Regions from separate parts of the Spirosoma lituiforme genome, predicted to be linked through region 1. Evidence: riboswitches for the same ligand, from Rfam matches in the RefSeq annotation. Region 1 holds a riboswitch; the other holds the start of a gene.
What was found. Region 1 has a riboswitch for S-adenosylmethionine ahead of metH (methionine synthase). Riboswitches for the same ligand answer to the same signal wherever they lie in the genome.
Positions count from the first base shown of each region.

Region 1 (6,405 bases):
ACATCCCCTCCGTTTGCAGCTGATCAGAGGGATGTATAAGAGTAATATTGTCAATCTGTTTAACATCAACTTTCCCCGGCGATACAGCACAGAACAGTATGAACAATTTGTTACGATTGTCAGGAAGTCGGCAGAATTATACCGAAACCAGTTCGGAAATGATAAGTTCTACGTGGTCGTCTTTCCTGCCTATCCTATGGCCCCCGAACTCCGCGAATGCTTCCAGCGCGCTCAGCTAAAGGTGATCGATTATTCTGCCCTATTCTCCTGGAAAACAACCTTTGATCGCATGCACCCTGATGGCGACGCGTATAAACGAGTAGCGGAAAAGCTGGCCAACGACCTGCCTATTCAATCTAAGTGAACGTTTGACACCGTTTTACGCATCTGGCAGGACTATAAACAAGTATCGTATTTCTATTATCAAAAAGTTACCGGTAGGTCAACAGCCGTTACCTTTTTAGTGGACCGGAAAGTAATTGGTACTGAGTTAGATGATTCGTTTGAAAAAAAAACCGTTACTTTTGGCCTCGTTTGACCAGTAACATAGTTCATGACCATATTAGGCATTTCTGCTTTTTACCACGACTCAGCAGCCGCAATAATTGAAGACGGACGTATCATTGCCGCTGCTCAGGAAGAGCGGTTTACCCGTAAAAAGCACGATCCCGGTTTTCCGGCGGAGGCCATCAAATACTGCCTCCAGTACAGCGGAGCCGATCTCAATAAGTTAGATGCCATTGTCTTTTACGACAAGCCACTGCTCAAATTTGAGCGACTGCTGGAAACGTATTACGCGTTTGCTCCCCAGGGGTTACGATCCTTCCTGATGTCGATTCCGGTTTGGCTCAAAGAAAAGCTGTTCCTGAAGCGACTCATCCGGCAGGAACTGGAGAAACTGGGCTACGACCCATCCCGTAAGGTAAAACTGCTGTTTCCCGAACACCATCTCTCGCATGGTGCCAGCGCATTTTATCCGTCGCCCTATGAGCGGGCGGCTATTCTCACGATTGATGGCGTGGGCGAATGGGCAACGGCATCGATCGGGCTGGGCGAAGGTAAAAATATCTCTATCCTCAAAGAAATGCGCTTCCCGCATTCCTTGGGCCTGCTCTATTCTGCTTTTACGTATTTTCTGGGCTTTCGGGTTAATTCCGGCGAGTACAAACTGATGGGACTGGCTCCCTATGGCGATCCAACATCGCCCGATGTAGCCCGGTATATGGCGATCATAAAAGACAAACTGGCTGATCTGAAACCGGATGGCTCCGTTTGGCTGAATCAGGAGTACTTTGATTACGCTACGGGGCTGAAAATGGTGAACGAGGCCAAATGGGCCGAGCTGTTTGGCTTTCCCAAGCGGCAGCCCGAAGATGAGTTGTTGCCCCAGCATTGTAACCTCGGTCTCGCCATCCAGTATTTAACCGAAGAGGTGGTGCTGAACATGGGCAAAGAAGCCAAACGCCTGACCAATGCCGATGCCCTGGTACTGGCTGGTGGGGTTGCGCTCAACTGTGTATCGAACGGAAAGCTTCAAGCCTCGGGTCTGTTCAAGGATATTTTCATTCAGCCAGCCGCGGGCGATGCCGGTGGGGCGCTGGGTGCTGCACTCGCAGCTTATCATATCTATTTTGGCAAAGAGCGGATTGTTACGACTGAGCGCGATGCCATGCGGGGGTCTTATCTGGGGCCAACCTTCTCTGATCTGGACGTGGAGCTGATGGCCAAAAAATACAAAGCCGTTGCGACGCATTACACCAACTTCACCGATCTGACTCAGGACGCGGCCAAGCTGCTGGCTGAAGGGAATGTGCTGGGCTGGGTGCAGGGACAGATGGAGTTTGGACCGCGGGCACTGGGCGGACGCAGTATTCTGGGCGATCCTCGCAATGCCGAGATGCAGAAAAAACTAAACCTTAAAATTAAATACCGCGAGTCGTTCCGGCCGTTTGCGCCGTCGGTACTGGCCGAAGATTGTGCCGAGTATTTCGACTACGATGGCATCTCGCCGTATATGCTGCTCGTTCATCCCGTTGCGCAGAAACGCCGGACGCCGGTACCGGCTGATTACGCCAGTTTCCCCCTGCGTGAAAAACTCTACTACCAGCGGTCGGACCTGCCCTCTATCACGCACATCGACTATTCGGCTCGTATCCAGACGGTCCACAAGGATACGAACCCCCGTTATTACGAACTGATCGAATCATTCAAGAAACTGACGGGCTTCGGGGTTATCGTGAATACCAGCTTCAACGTACGGGGCGAACCGATTGTCTGCACGCCCGATGATGCGTACCGCTGCTTTATGCGTACCGAAATGGATTACCTGGCCGTTGGTAACTACCTCTTCGACAAACGCAAACAGCCCGAATGGCAGGAGAAAGATAACTGGAAAGAAGAATTTGTTTTAGACTAACGAACGATCTGTTTTAATGCAATCAAAACTTGTTTCCAGCGCTGTTCGCCTGTTGCTGCTGGGATTTTTAACTTTATTTGTTTTCTACGGCGACCATTTCGGGGTTAGTTTCGACTATCCTCATAAAGGCTTATTCGACAACATATACGTCCGTCTGATCAAATGCTGTCTGTTTCTGTTGCTGATCATGGAGATCTTGCGCGTGTATTATTACGGCGTTGTTAAAAACCCGAATCCGCCCAAATTGCTCGGCAACATAGCGACCCTGTTTGTGCCCCTGATCGTGCTGGTGGTTTTTGTCGAGATGGGATTTATGTTTATCTCGCAGAGCCAGGAAGGTGGTCTTACGCTGGCATCGCACATCTGGTTTGAGCGTTACTGGCCACCCATGACGGGCGACTACCGCGACGCGCCCAAAACCGATACGCTGGGTAAAAAGAAGGTGTTTGTGGTTGGTGACTCGTTCAGCGCGGGGCACGGATTAAAAGCTGCCGAAGAGCGGTACGGCAATATTCTGGGAGAGAAATTAGGCACGGATAAATACGTAACCTATAACCTCGGCATATCCGGCTCCGATACGCGCGATGAATACGCCCGACTCCTGAAGTTCGGGAAAACACCCGATATTCTGATTCTGCAGTACTTCCCGAATGATATTGAAAAAGTGGCGCTAGAGCATGGCCTGATCCCGCAGGGGTTCCGGCCTTATTCCGATCTGCCCCGCGCCATTCAGTCGTTGTTTCAGCGGTCGTATCTGCTCAACTACCTGTACTGGCAGTTTCCGCACGGCAACTTCTCGCCGTTCGATGTCTATGCCCACACGGCTTACGGAACACCGGCGATCATCAACGACCACCTCAGCGACCTCACCAAGTTCATCACGTATGCCAAAGAACACAATTGCCGTCTCTACGTGGTGATGTTCCCGTTTTCGCACAACATCGAGAAGACAGCCGAGTATGTAAAGCCGGTTGTTACTCTTTTCCAGACCAATAACGTAGCGATGCTGGACGTGGGGAAACTGATGACCGATCTTGCTCCTAAAGACCGGGTTGTGGGACGTAACGACGGCCATGCCAGTGCCCTTGTAAACCAACGGGTGGGCGATGCCCTGTTCAAACTGGTACAAACGAATCCGGGAACTGGTCAGTTGGTATCTATTAATAAGTAAGTTAACTCAAATTAAACTATGGAATTCTTACAGGATATTTTCAAGTTCATGAAGCAGCGCAAGAAATGGTGGCTGGCTCCGATGATCATTTTGTTACTACTGATTGGGGTTCTGATCGTCATTGGCGGTGGTTCAGCGGTCGCTCCGTTTATCTACACACTGTTTTAACGACATGGATATTACCGAAAAAGTAAAAGCCCAGCTCGTTATTGTAACGGGGTTGGTTGTCCTGTATTTCATCACCAAATCGCCCTGGTTTCTGTACGGCGCAGCGGCTGTAGGCGTGCTGAGCCTGGCCATTCCGGCCGTTGGTGATCTCATCGTAAAAGCGTGGTTCAAACTAGCTGAGGTGTTGGGAAACATCAATGGTAAAGTCATTTTATCCATCCTGTTCTTCGTATTCCTTTTTCCCATCGCTCTATTGTATCGCCTGTCGGCTAAAAATCCGCTGGCGATCAAGCGTACCGATAACGCGTCGTTCTACACCGAGCGAAATCATTTGTACACGAAAGAGGACATGGAAGACGCCTGGTAAGCACGCACAAACGCACATTGATTTCGGGCGTCTCGATTGTCGGGGCGCCCGATTTTTTGTTTAGTTTTGTAAACGCTTATCCAGAAAGACGGAGGGATCGGACCCGATGATGTCTTGGCAACCAACCATCCCCAGGAAATGGTGCCAATTTCCTCCCGCTAGTAAGTGGGATAGATAAGTTAGCCCTGAGCTATCTGTCTTTCTGTACCCAAGCGGTTTTATTTATTGGACTTTTTTTAGTGGACCCGTTGTTGGTACACTACGGATCACGCCTTCTATTACTGCCTTTGAAAACGATACACGAACTTCTTCACGAACGTATCCTGGTCCTCGATGGGGCCATGGGAACGATGATTCAACGGTATAACCTGACGGATGGTGACTATCGGGGCGAGCGATTTCTGGATTGGCCACATGATCTGAAGGGAAACAACGATTTGCTGTCGCTGACCCGGCCCGACATCATTCAGGCTATTCACAAGCAGTACCTCGAAGCCGGTTCTGACATCATCGAAACCAACACCTTCAGTGCTACGTCCATTGCTATGGCCGATTACCACATGGAGGAGCTGGCTTATGAACTAAACTATGAGTCGGCCCGGCTTGCTAAAGAGGTAGCGGTTGAGATCAGTCGCCAGCAGCCCGACAAACCCCGGTTTGTGGCTGGTGCTATGGGACCAACCAACCGTACGGCTTCGCTGTCGCCCGACGTAAATAACCCGGCTTACCGGGCAGTAACGTTCGATAATCTGGTTGATGCCTATTATGAGCAGGTAAGTGGGTTGGTGGATGGCGGATCGGATCTGCTGCTCGTCGAAACCATTTTCGATACGCTCAATGCGAAGGCGGCTATGTTCGCCATTGATAAGTATTTCAATCTGAACCCTCAGAAAGCGGCCCTGCCGATCATGATTTCGGGCACCATTACGGATGCCAGCGGTCGGACACTGTCGGGGCAGACAACGGAAGCGTTTCTATATTCCGTTTCACACCTGCCGTTGCTGAGCGTCGGGCTCAACTGTGCGCTGGGAGCAGCTCTGATGCGACCCTACATACAAACGCTCTCGAAGGAAGCGCCCTTTTTTACGTCGGCTTACCCGAATGCGGGCTTGCCCAACGAATTTGGGGAGTACGACGAAACGCCGGACATGATGGCGTCGCAGATGGAAGACTTCATCAAGAGTAGCTTTGTCAACATTGTTGGTGGTTGCTGCGGCTCAACGCCCGATCATATTCGGGCCATTGCCGGTGTAGCCGCCAAGTACCCACCCCGGCAGTTACCGGAGCCGGAGCCCTACCAGAAACTGAGTGGGCTGGAGCCGCTTAAAATCACGGAGCAAACGAACTTCCTGAACGTCGGTGAACGAACGAATGTAACGGGTTCCAAGAAATTTGCCCGGCTCATCAAAGAAGGTAATTTCGATGAAGCGCTGAGCATTGCCCGTGGTCAGGTAGAAGGGGGTGCCCAGGTGATCGACATCAACATGGATGAAGGGATGCTGGATTCAGTGGAAGCCATGACAACGTTCCTGAATCTGATTGCCGCCGAACCCGATATTGCCCGCGTGCCCATCATGGTCGATTCGTCCAAGTGGGAAGTGATTGAAGCGGGTCTGAAATGCGTTCAGGGCAAGGCCATTGTCAACTCTATTTCGCTTAAAGAAGGTGAAGATGCGTTCATTGAACGGGCTCAACTGGTCAAGCGATATGGGGCTGCTGCCGTTGTAATGGCCTTTGACGAGGACGGACAGGCCGACTCCTACGAACGGCGAACCGAGATTTGCGAACGTGCCTATCGGATATTGGTCGACAAGGTTCATTTTGCCCCGCAGGACATTATTTTCGATCCGAATATTCTGACCGTTGCCACGGGTATCGAGGAGCACAATAACTACGCGGTCGATTTTATTAACGCTACCCGCTGGATCAAGCAAAACCTGCCGCTGGCCAAAGTAAGCGGTGGCGTATCCAATATCTCATTCAGCTTCCGGGGTAACGATGTCGTTCGGGAAGCCATGCACTCGGCCTTTCTGTACCACGCCATCCGGGCGGGTATGGACATGGGGATCGTGAATGCGGGCCAGCTGGAAGTCTACGACAGCATTCCAAAAGAGCTGCTGGAGCGTTGTGAGGATGTCCTGCTCAACCGCCGGGATGACGCCACTGAGCGTCTGGTGGAGTTTGCCGAAACGGTAAAAGCCAAAGGCAAAGCAATTGTTCAGGATGAAAGCTGGCGGCTGGAGCCCGTTCGCGAACGGCTCAAATATGCGCTGATCAAGGGCA
Region 1 covers NZ_BAAHBO010000008.1:105,852-112,256, forward strand. The annotation lists gene ACYU87_RS22810 (hypothetical protein) at 1-364, shown strand, start outside; gene ACYU87_RS22815 (carbamoyltransferase family protein) at 554-2,416, shown strand; gene ACYU87_RS22820 (SGNH/GDSL hydrolase family protein) at 2,433-3,587, shown strand; gene ACYU87_RS22825 (DUF5989 family protein) at 3,606-3,755, shown strand; gene ACYU87_RS22830 (SxtJ family membrane protein) at 3,760-4,122, shown strand; SAM riboswitch class I at 4,196-4,303, shown strand; gene metH (methionine synthase) at 4,410-6,405, shown strand, end outside.

Region 2 (6,405 bases), on a different contig from region 1:
TGTTCATTGTTGTCCAGCGCCTGGGTAAACCCATAGGTATCGTAGTTACGGTACGAAATCATTGCCATGGCCCGCGCGGCTTTCATGCCCGCCAGCCCTGCGTCGTCTCGTTGGTCAACCCAGGTTGGATCGGCTTCAATGGCCATCCGCTGGGCTTCGTTAAACGCAATACACCAGGGAGAGGCAATGGCACTGGTTGCAATCAACACCATATTCTCGATTAGGTTCGGTTGCAGAATGGCCCATTCCAGCGCCTGCTCACCCCCTACCGATCCGCCAATACAGGCGTGAATTTTTTCGATCCCTAACTCCTGCCGAAGCAAGTCCAGCGCCACCACCATGTCCCGAACCGTAACGAGGGGGAAATCGTGGTGATAAGCTCTGCCCGTTGCCGGGTTTACGGATAACGGCCCCGTTGATCCGTAGCAGGAACCAAGAATGTTGGCGCAGATAATAAAATGCCGTTCAGGGTCATAGTATTTACCCGGACCTACCATACCACCCCACCAGTCGCCAGCGTCGGCATTACCGGTTAAGGCATGACAAACCCAGACAACATTCGATTGGTCGCTGTTGATGGTACCGCGTGTGGTATAAGCCAGCCGAAATCCCGGCAGGCTTTCTCCCGATTCGAGCGGAAACGAATACTTATAATCGAAGTAGTTAAGATTCAATCAAGTCTATCATTTGTCGGTTATGATTGGCGGTTTGTCGTTGTCTATGCTGGTATCGGATAGCCAGACACAAGCAACAACAAACCACAAATCACAAACGGTTTAACCAAGAACCGGTTCGGCAATTTTGGCGAAGGCCTGCTCGAAATCAGCTTTAATGTCGTCAATATGCTCAATACCCGCCGACACCCGAAGCACACCCGCTTCAACGCCTGCACTCGCCTGCTCCAGTTCGCTTAGCTGTTGGTGCGTGGTAGCAGCCGGGTGGATGATCAACGTTTTTGAGTCGCCAACGTTGGCCAGGTGGCTCACCAATTTCAGGTTGTTCACAAACTGATCGGCGGCTTCGCGGCTTCCTTTTACTTTGAACGAGAAAACACCACCAAAACCGCGCTTCAGGTATTTTTTAGCCAAATCGTGGTACGAGCTGCTTTCCAGACCTGGGTAATTCACGGCTTCGACCTGCTCGTGCTGTTCGAGCCACTGCGCCAGCGCCAGCGCGTTCTGCACGGTACGGTCAACCCGTAACGACAGGGTTTCGACACCCTGCAGCAATAAGAACGAGTTAAACGGACTGATGGCCGGGCCCCAGTCACGCAGCCCCTCAACACGCGCCCGAATGATAAACTGGATATTGCCGAATGGGCCGCCGATGCCGAACACATCGCTGAACACCAGTCCGTGATACCCTTCGGATGGCTCGCTGAACTGCGGAAACTTACCATTACCCCAGTTGTAATTACCGCTGTCAACGATAACGCCCCCGATGCTGGTGCCATGACCACCGATCCACTTCGTCGCCGATTCGACAACCACGGCGGCTCCATGTTCGATAGGGCGAAAAAGATAGCCCCCTGCACCGAATGTGTTGTCTACAATCAGTGGTAGGTCGTGCTCTTTTGCCAGCGCAGCAAACGCGTCGAAATCCGGAATATTGAATCCCGGATTGCCAATCGTTTCGAGGTAAATGGCTTTGGTTTTTCCATCGATCAGGTTGGCAAACGACTCGGGCTTATCGCCATCAGCAAAACGGGCTTCGATACCAAGTCGTTTGAACGAGACCTTGAACTGGTTGTAGGTTCCCCCGTACAGAAACGAAGTCGTCACAAAGTTGTCCCCCGCGCTGAGAATGTTGCTCAGAGCAATGAACTGAGCCGCCTGGCCCGATGCAACCGCCAGAGCCGCCACGCCCCCTTCGAGCGCAGCAATGCGCTTCTCGAATACGTCGGACGTGGGGTTCATGATGCGACTATATATATTACCGAAAGCCTTCAGCGCGAATAAGTCAGCGCCGTGGGCTGAGTCGTTAAAAACAAACGAAGTGGTCTGATAAATAGGCACAGCCCGGGCATTGGTTGTCGGATCGACTTCCTGACCGGCGTGTAACTGGAGTGTATCAAAATGAAGTTCAGCCATGATTTTAGGACTAGTTTGTGGTTTACCCATTGAGGCTCGTGGTAGGCTGGCCGACTAAACGCTGCGTTGCAGCAACGTAGAACGACGAACCGTTACCCATCGGGCTAGTGTTGAACACGACAAACCCTCCCGGTTTTCGTGACGGTGAGTGAAGCGTACCTAGTAAGCCCCGAAGGACATACATTGCTGAAGATAAAGCATGTGTTTTACCGATTTATAGTCCCTAAATAACTTTAGGCAGGAGTTAGCACCTTGCCATGCGGTAGGTTGCCAGCGGTTCACAGAGCCTGATCTCTCCTCGCTTCTTTATAAATCAACGCGCGTCGTAAGTCAGAGAAGTGACGCGTTGCAATTGACTTGATGGCGCAAGTATACTAGCCAAACGGCGTGAATCCAAGTACCATGTCATTTTTCTGCCTGATTAACTTTATTTAATACAGTAAGCTTACCGCTGCTTCATTAAGTCAATTCATTGTTTACTTTTGCAGTAAGAAGTCATCACCAATGAATCAGACGTATCGCTACAATCGAGAAAATGCCACCCGCGTGGCCGGAGTTACGTCCTTGAAAGATGCGATCGGCCAGTTGCTGAAAGCCTACCAGCTTCAAACCCGATTCAACGAAACGTACCTCGAAGCCTTCTGGGGTCGCATGATGGGACCGTCCATTGCCTCCCGTACCAACCGGCTCTACGTTCGGGATCGCAAGCTTTACATTGAAATTGCGTCGGCACCGCTTCGTAATGAGCTGGTTAATGCCAAGCAGAAACTCATTCAACTGGTTAATAAAGACATGGGAACCGAGGTGATCGACGATGTCATTTTCATCTAAATAGCGATCACTCCACATACTCTAAGGGCCGACAGTTCTGAAACTGTCGGCCCTTAGTTGTTTAATTGACGACGCCTGTTGAGAACGCGGCTACCTTATTTTCCCCAGGGATGTATTCAGGCTCAACGTTTCGGCAAACTCCCCCATTGTGCCAAATTGACCAAGGGGTTTCAGGTAGCGCAACAGGTTCTCGACCCGGTCGAGCAATTCGTCCCGCGAATGCCGCCGGACGTACCCAGGAATTTTTTCATAGGCCGACAAATCCGTAAATTCCCACGGGTGAACATACAGATTCAGGAAGCCATCTGATCGCAGGGTTTGGCGGCAAAGCTGTTTATAATAGGCAAACGGAAAATTTTTCAGGCTCAACCAGAACAGGGGCAGGCGCAACGTAGGCGTTACAGAAGCCGGAATTTGCCAGACACCTGATTCCCGAAACGGATGGCGGGGTTCGCCCCAGTGGTTGTAACGACCCGGTAGCCAGGTGGGGTGCAGCGATGAATTATAGGCATAACCAGCCTGGTGCACATCGTCTGGGTCAACAAAGCCCATTCTCGCCCGACGGAACCCTTTTACCGGTTGTTTCAACAGGGCTTCCAGTGCCAGTCGGGACTTTAAAAGATCGGCGGGCTCGAAGGTTGTGTGAAAATAGCCGTGCGACGCGATTTCGTGTTTCTGGGCCAGCGATCGGATCAGCGCGGGCTCGTGAAGGGCGTAATTAGCCGTTGTAAACAGCGTTGTTCGGGCACCAACTGCATCAAATCGCTCGGCCAGCAATGCTAATCCGCGCGTTGAAACGGCCACTTGTTCACACAAAGAAATATCGTGGCCGAATTCAACGGCGGTATCAAATTCTTCTACGTCAACGGTGAATAAAATACTTCCTGAGTTGGGGCTTGCCATGTCGTTACGCTCTCCTCTATCTCGCTCGTATCGCCAATGATGTAAGCCGGTCGGCCTTTGACTTCTACGAACGTTTTGCCCAAATATACACCGATGATCCCAATCATGATGAATTGAACGCCCCCAATCAGCACCATCAATAAGACCAGCGTTGTCCAGCCGGATACGGTTGCGTCCGTAAAATAATGCTCATACAGCGCTTCCGCTCCGAATAAGGCAGCCACAAAAAACATGATAAACCCGAGCAGAACAGACATATACAGTGGCCTCGTTGAGAAGGACGTAATCCCCATGGCGGCCAGTTGCAGCATTTTCCGAAACGAGTATTTGGATCGACCAGCATACCGGGCGGCTGGCTCGTAGAGAATACGGCACTGCCGGAAGCCTACCCAAGATATGGCACCCCGTAAAAACAGATCGTTTTCTTTGAACTGCTTCAGCGTGTTTATCACCTTCCGGTCGAGGAGCCGGAAATCGGCGGCACCATCCTCAATCTGTAGGTTGGAAACGTTACGAAGCAGCTGATAAAAGTATTTGGATGTGGTCCGCTTGAACCACGACAGTTTAGGGTCGGACTGCCGAACGGTGTACACCACCTCATAGCCTTCCCGCCATTTGTCGATAAGCGTTGGAATTAACTCCGGCGGGTGCTGCAGGTCGGCATCGAGGCAGATAACGGCATCCCCACGCGCATTGTCGTAACCTGCGCGCAAAGCCATTTGATGGCCGAAATTCCGGGAAAAAGACAGAAACCGAACAACGGGATACGTATGGCTCAATTGCCGAAGCACATGGCGCGTCTGGTCAGAACTACCATCATCAACAATCAGAATTTCATAGGAAGCGTACTGATTCATAACGGCCATGAGTCGGTGAACCAGTACAGACAAGTTTTCTTCTTCGTTGAAAGCGGGTACGACTAAACTGATCATACCGGAAGGAAATTTCATACTCTAGCGTGTGATTAAGGATCGTTACGGACGAGTGCCTTTATTTTTTCACTAAATTAAGTAGTATTACCTAACTATTCCTAACGACCACTATAAAATTTACATGCAACCTAATATCGGCTTTAGGTGCCGTTCGATAAATATACATAGCGGCAAATTTGATACATCTAAAGGTACCTTTTTTTTCAGGTAGCGGGCTGAACCAGGGAGAGCCGGGCGGCTTCCAGGTCCAATTCCTGTTCCAGCTTTCGCAGTATATCATCATCCAGCAAACTATCCTTGCGCTGCTCGCTCAGCACCGACCGTTCCACGGCCAGCAACTCCAGCTGGAGCCGAATGGCTTGCTGGTAGAGTTCGGCAGGCCGGTCGCCTACATTGTTTGCCCGAAGCATACCATTCAGTTCGTTGATCCGCAGTTCGTACGTGTTCTTCACGTAATTCAGCACATCGTCGTGTACGGACCCGGCCGAGTGGTTAGCCTCCAGGTAGGTGACAACCTGTTGGGCCATTTCACGCCGTAGCTTTCGTTCCTCCAGTTTTTCGTCGACGGATTCACGCACGTTCAATTCATCGATTAATACAGGTAGCGTCAGACCTTGCAAAACCAGAGTGCAGAAAATAACGCCGAAGGTGATGAACAGAATCAGGTCGCGCCCCGGAAACGGCTGTCCGTTGGGCAACGTAAGCGGCAAAGCAAGCGCACCCGCCAGCGACACAACACCCCGCATACCCGCCCAGCTTATTACTGTAACCTGCTGCCAGCTCGGTTTTGTTTCGCGCTGGCGGATGCGCTTACTAAACCAACGGGGCAGGTAGGCCCCCGGGAAAACCCAGACAATTCGGCACACAATGGCCACTGCGCTGATGAGGAGGGCATAATTGAGGGCCTGCGTGAGCGTATAGCCGTTTAACTCCGCCACAATGGTTGGCAGTTGTAACCCAATGAGAATGAACACCAATCCATTGAGCAGAAACACGACCGTTTCCCAAACCGAGTTGGTCTGTAACCGGCTTTGGTACGTAAATACCTGCTCACTACGAACCGATACATAGAGGCCAACCGTTACGACGACCAGCACGCCGGAGATGTGCAGTTCTTCGGCCAGCAGGTAAGAGCCGTATGGAATCAACAGCGTAATAGCGGTATTGGTAACCGTGTCTTTGCTGATTGCTTTATGCACCAGAACAGCTACCCAGCCAAGAACCAGCCCCATTATCACGCTGGCCAGGGCGATGCCGATAAACTGCAGGCTCGCTTTCCATAACACAAACTGGCTGGTCAGGATGGCAATTAATCCGTACCGATAAATGATCAGACTGCTGGCGTCATTGATCAGGCTTTCGCCTTCGAGTACGGTTGTGATTCGCTTGGGTATGTTCAGCCCTTTCGTCACCGATGAAGCGGCAATGGCATCAGGGGGGGCGATGATGGCGCCGAGCAGATAACCCTGGGCCAACGAAAAGCCCGGAATAAACAGGTGAGCGACCAGCGCCACAACGGTGGACGTAAATAGCACCAGCCCAACCGCCAGAAACGACACCGATCGGCTGTAAAGTTTCAGTTCTACATTGTCGATTTGCCAGGCGGCATAGTAGAGCAAAGGGGGTAGAAATACCAGAAAGACGGCATC
Region 2 covers NZ_BAAHBO010000001.1:1,881,408-1,887,812, forward strand. The annotation lists gene metX (homoserine O-acetyltransferase MetX) at 1-674, opposite strand, end outside; gene ACYU87_RS07980 (O-acetylhomoserine aminocarboxypropyltransferase/cysteine synthase family protein) at 777-2,090, opposite strand; SAM riboswitch class I at 2,302-2,405, opposite strand; gene ACYU87_RS07985 (DciA family protein) at 2,595-2,921, shown strand; gene ACYU87_RS07990 (polysaccharide deacetylase family protein) at 3,012-3,824, opposite strand; gene ACYU87_RS07995 (glycosyltransferase family 2 protein) at 3,779-4,774, opposite strand; gene ACYU87_RS08000 (Na+/H+ antiporter) at 4,960-6,405, opposite strand, start outside.
Region 2: another riboswitch for S-adenosylmethionine. It lies ahead of ACYU87_RS07980 (O-acetylhomoserine aminocarboxypropyltransferase/cysteine synthase family protein); the one in region 1 lies ahead of metH (methionine synthase).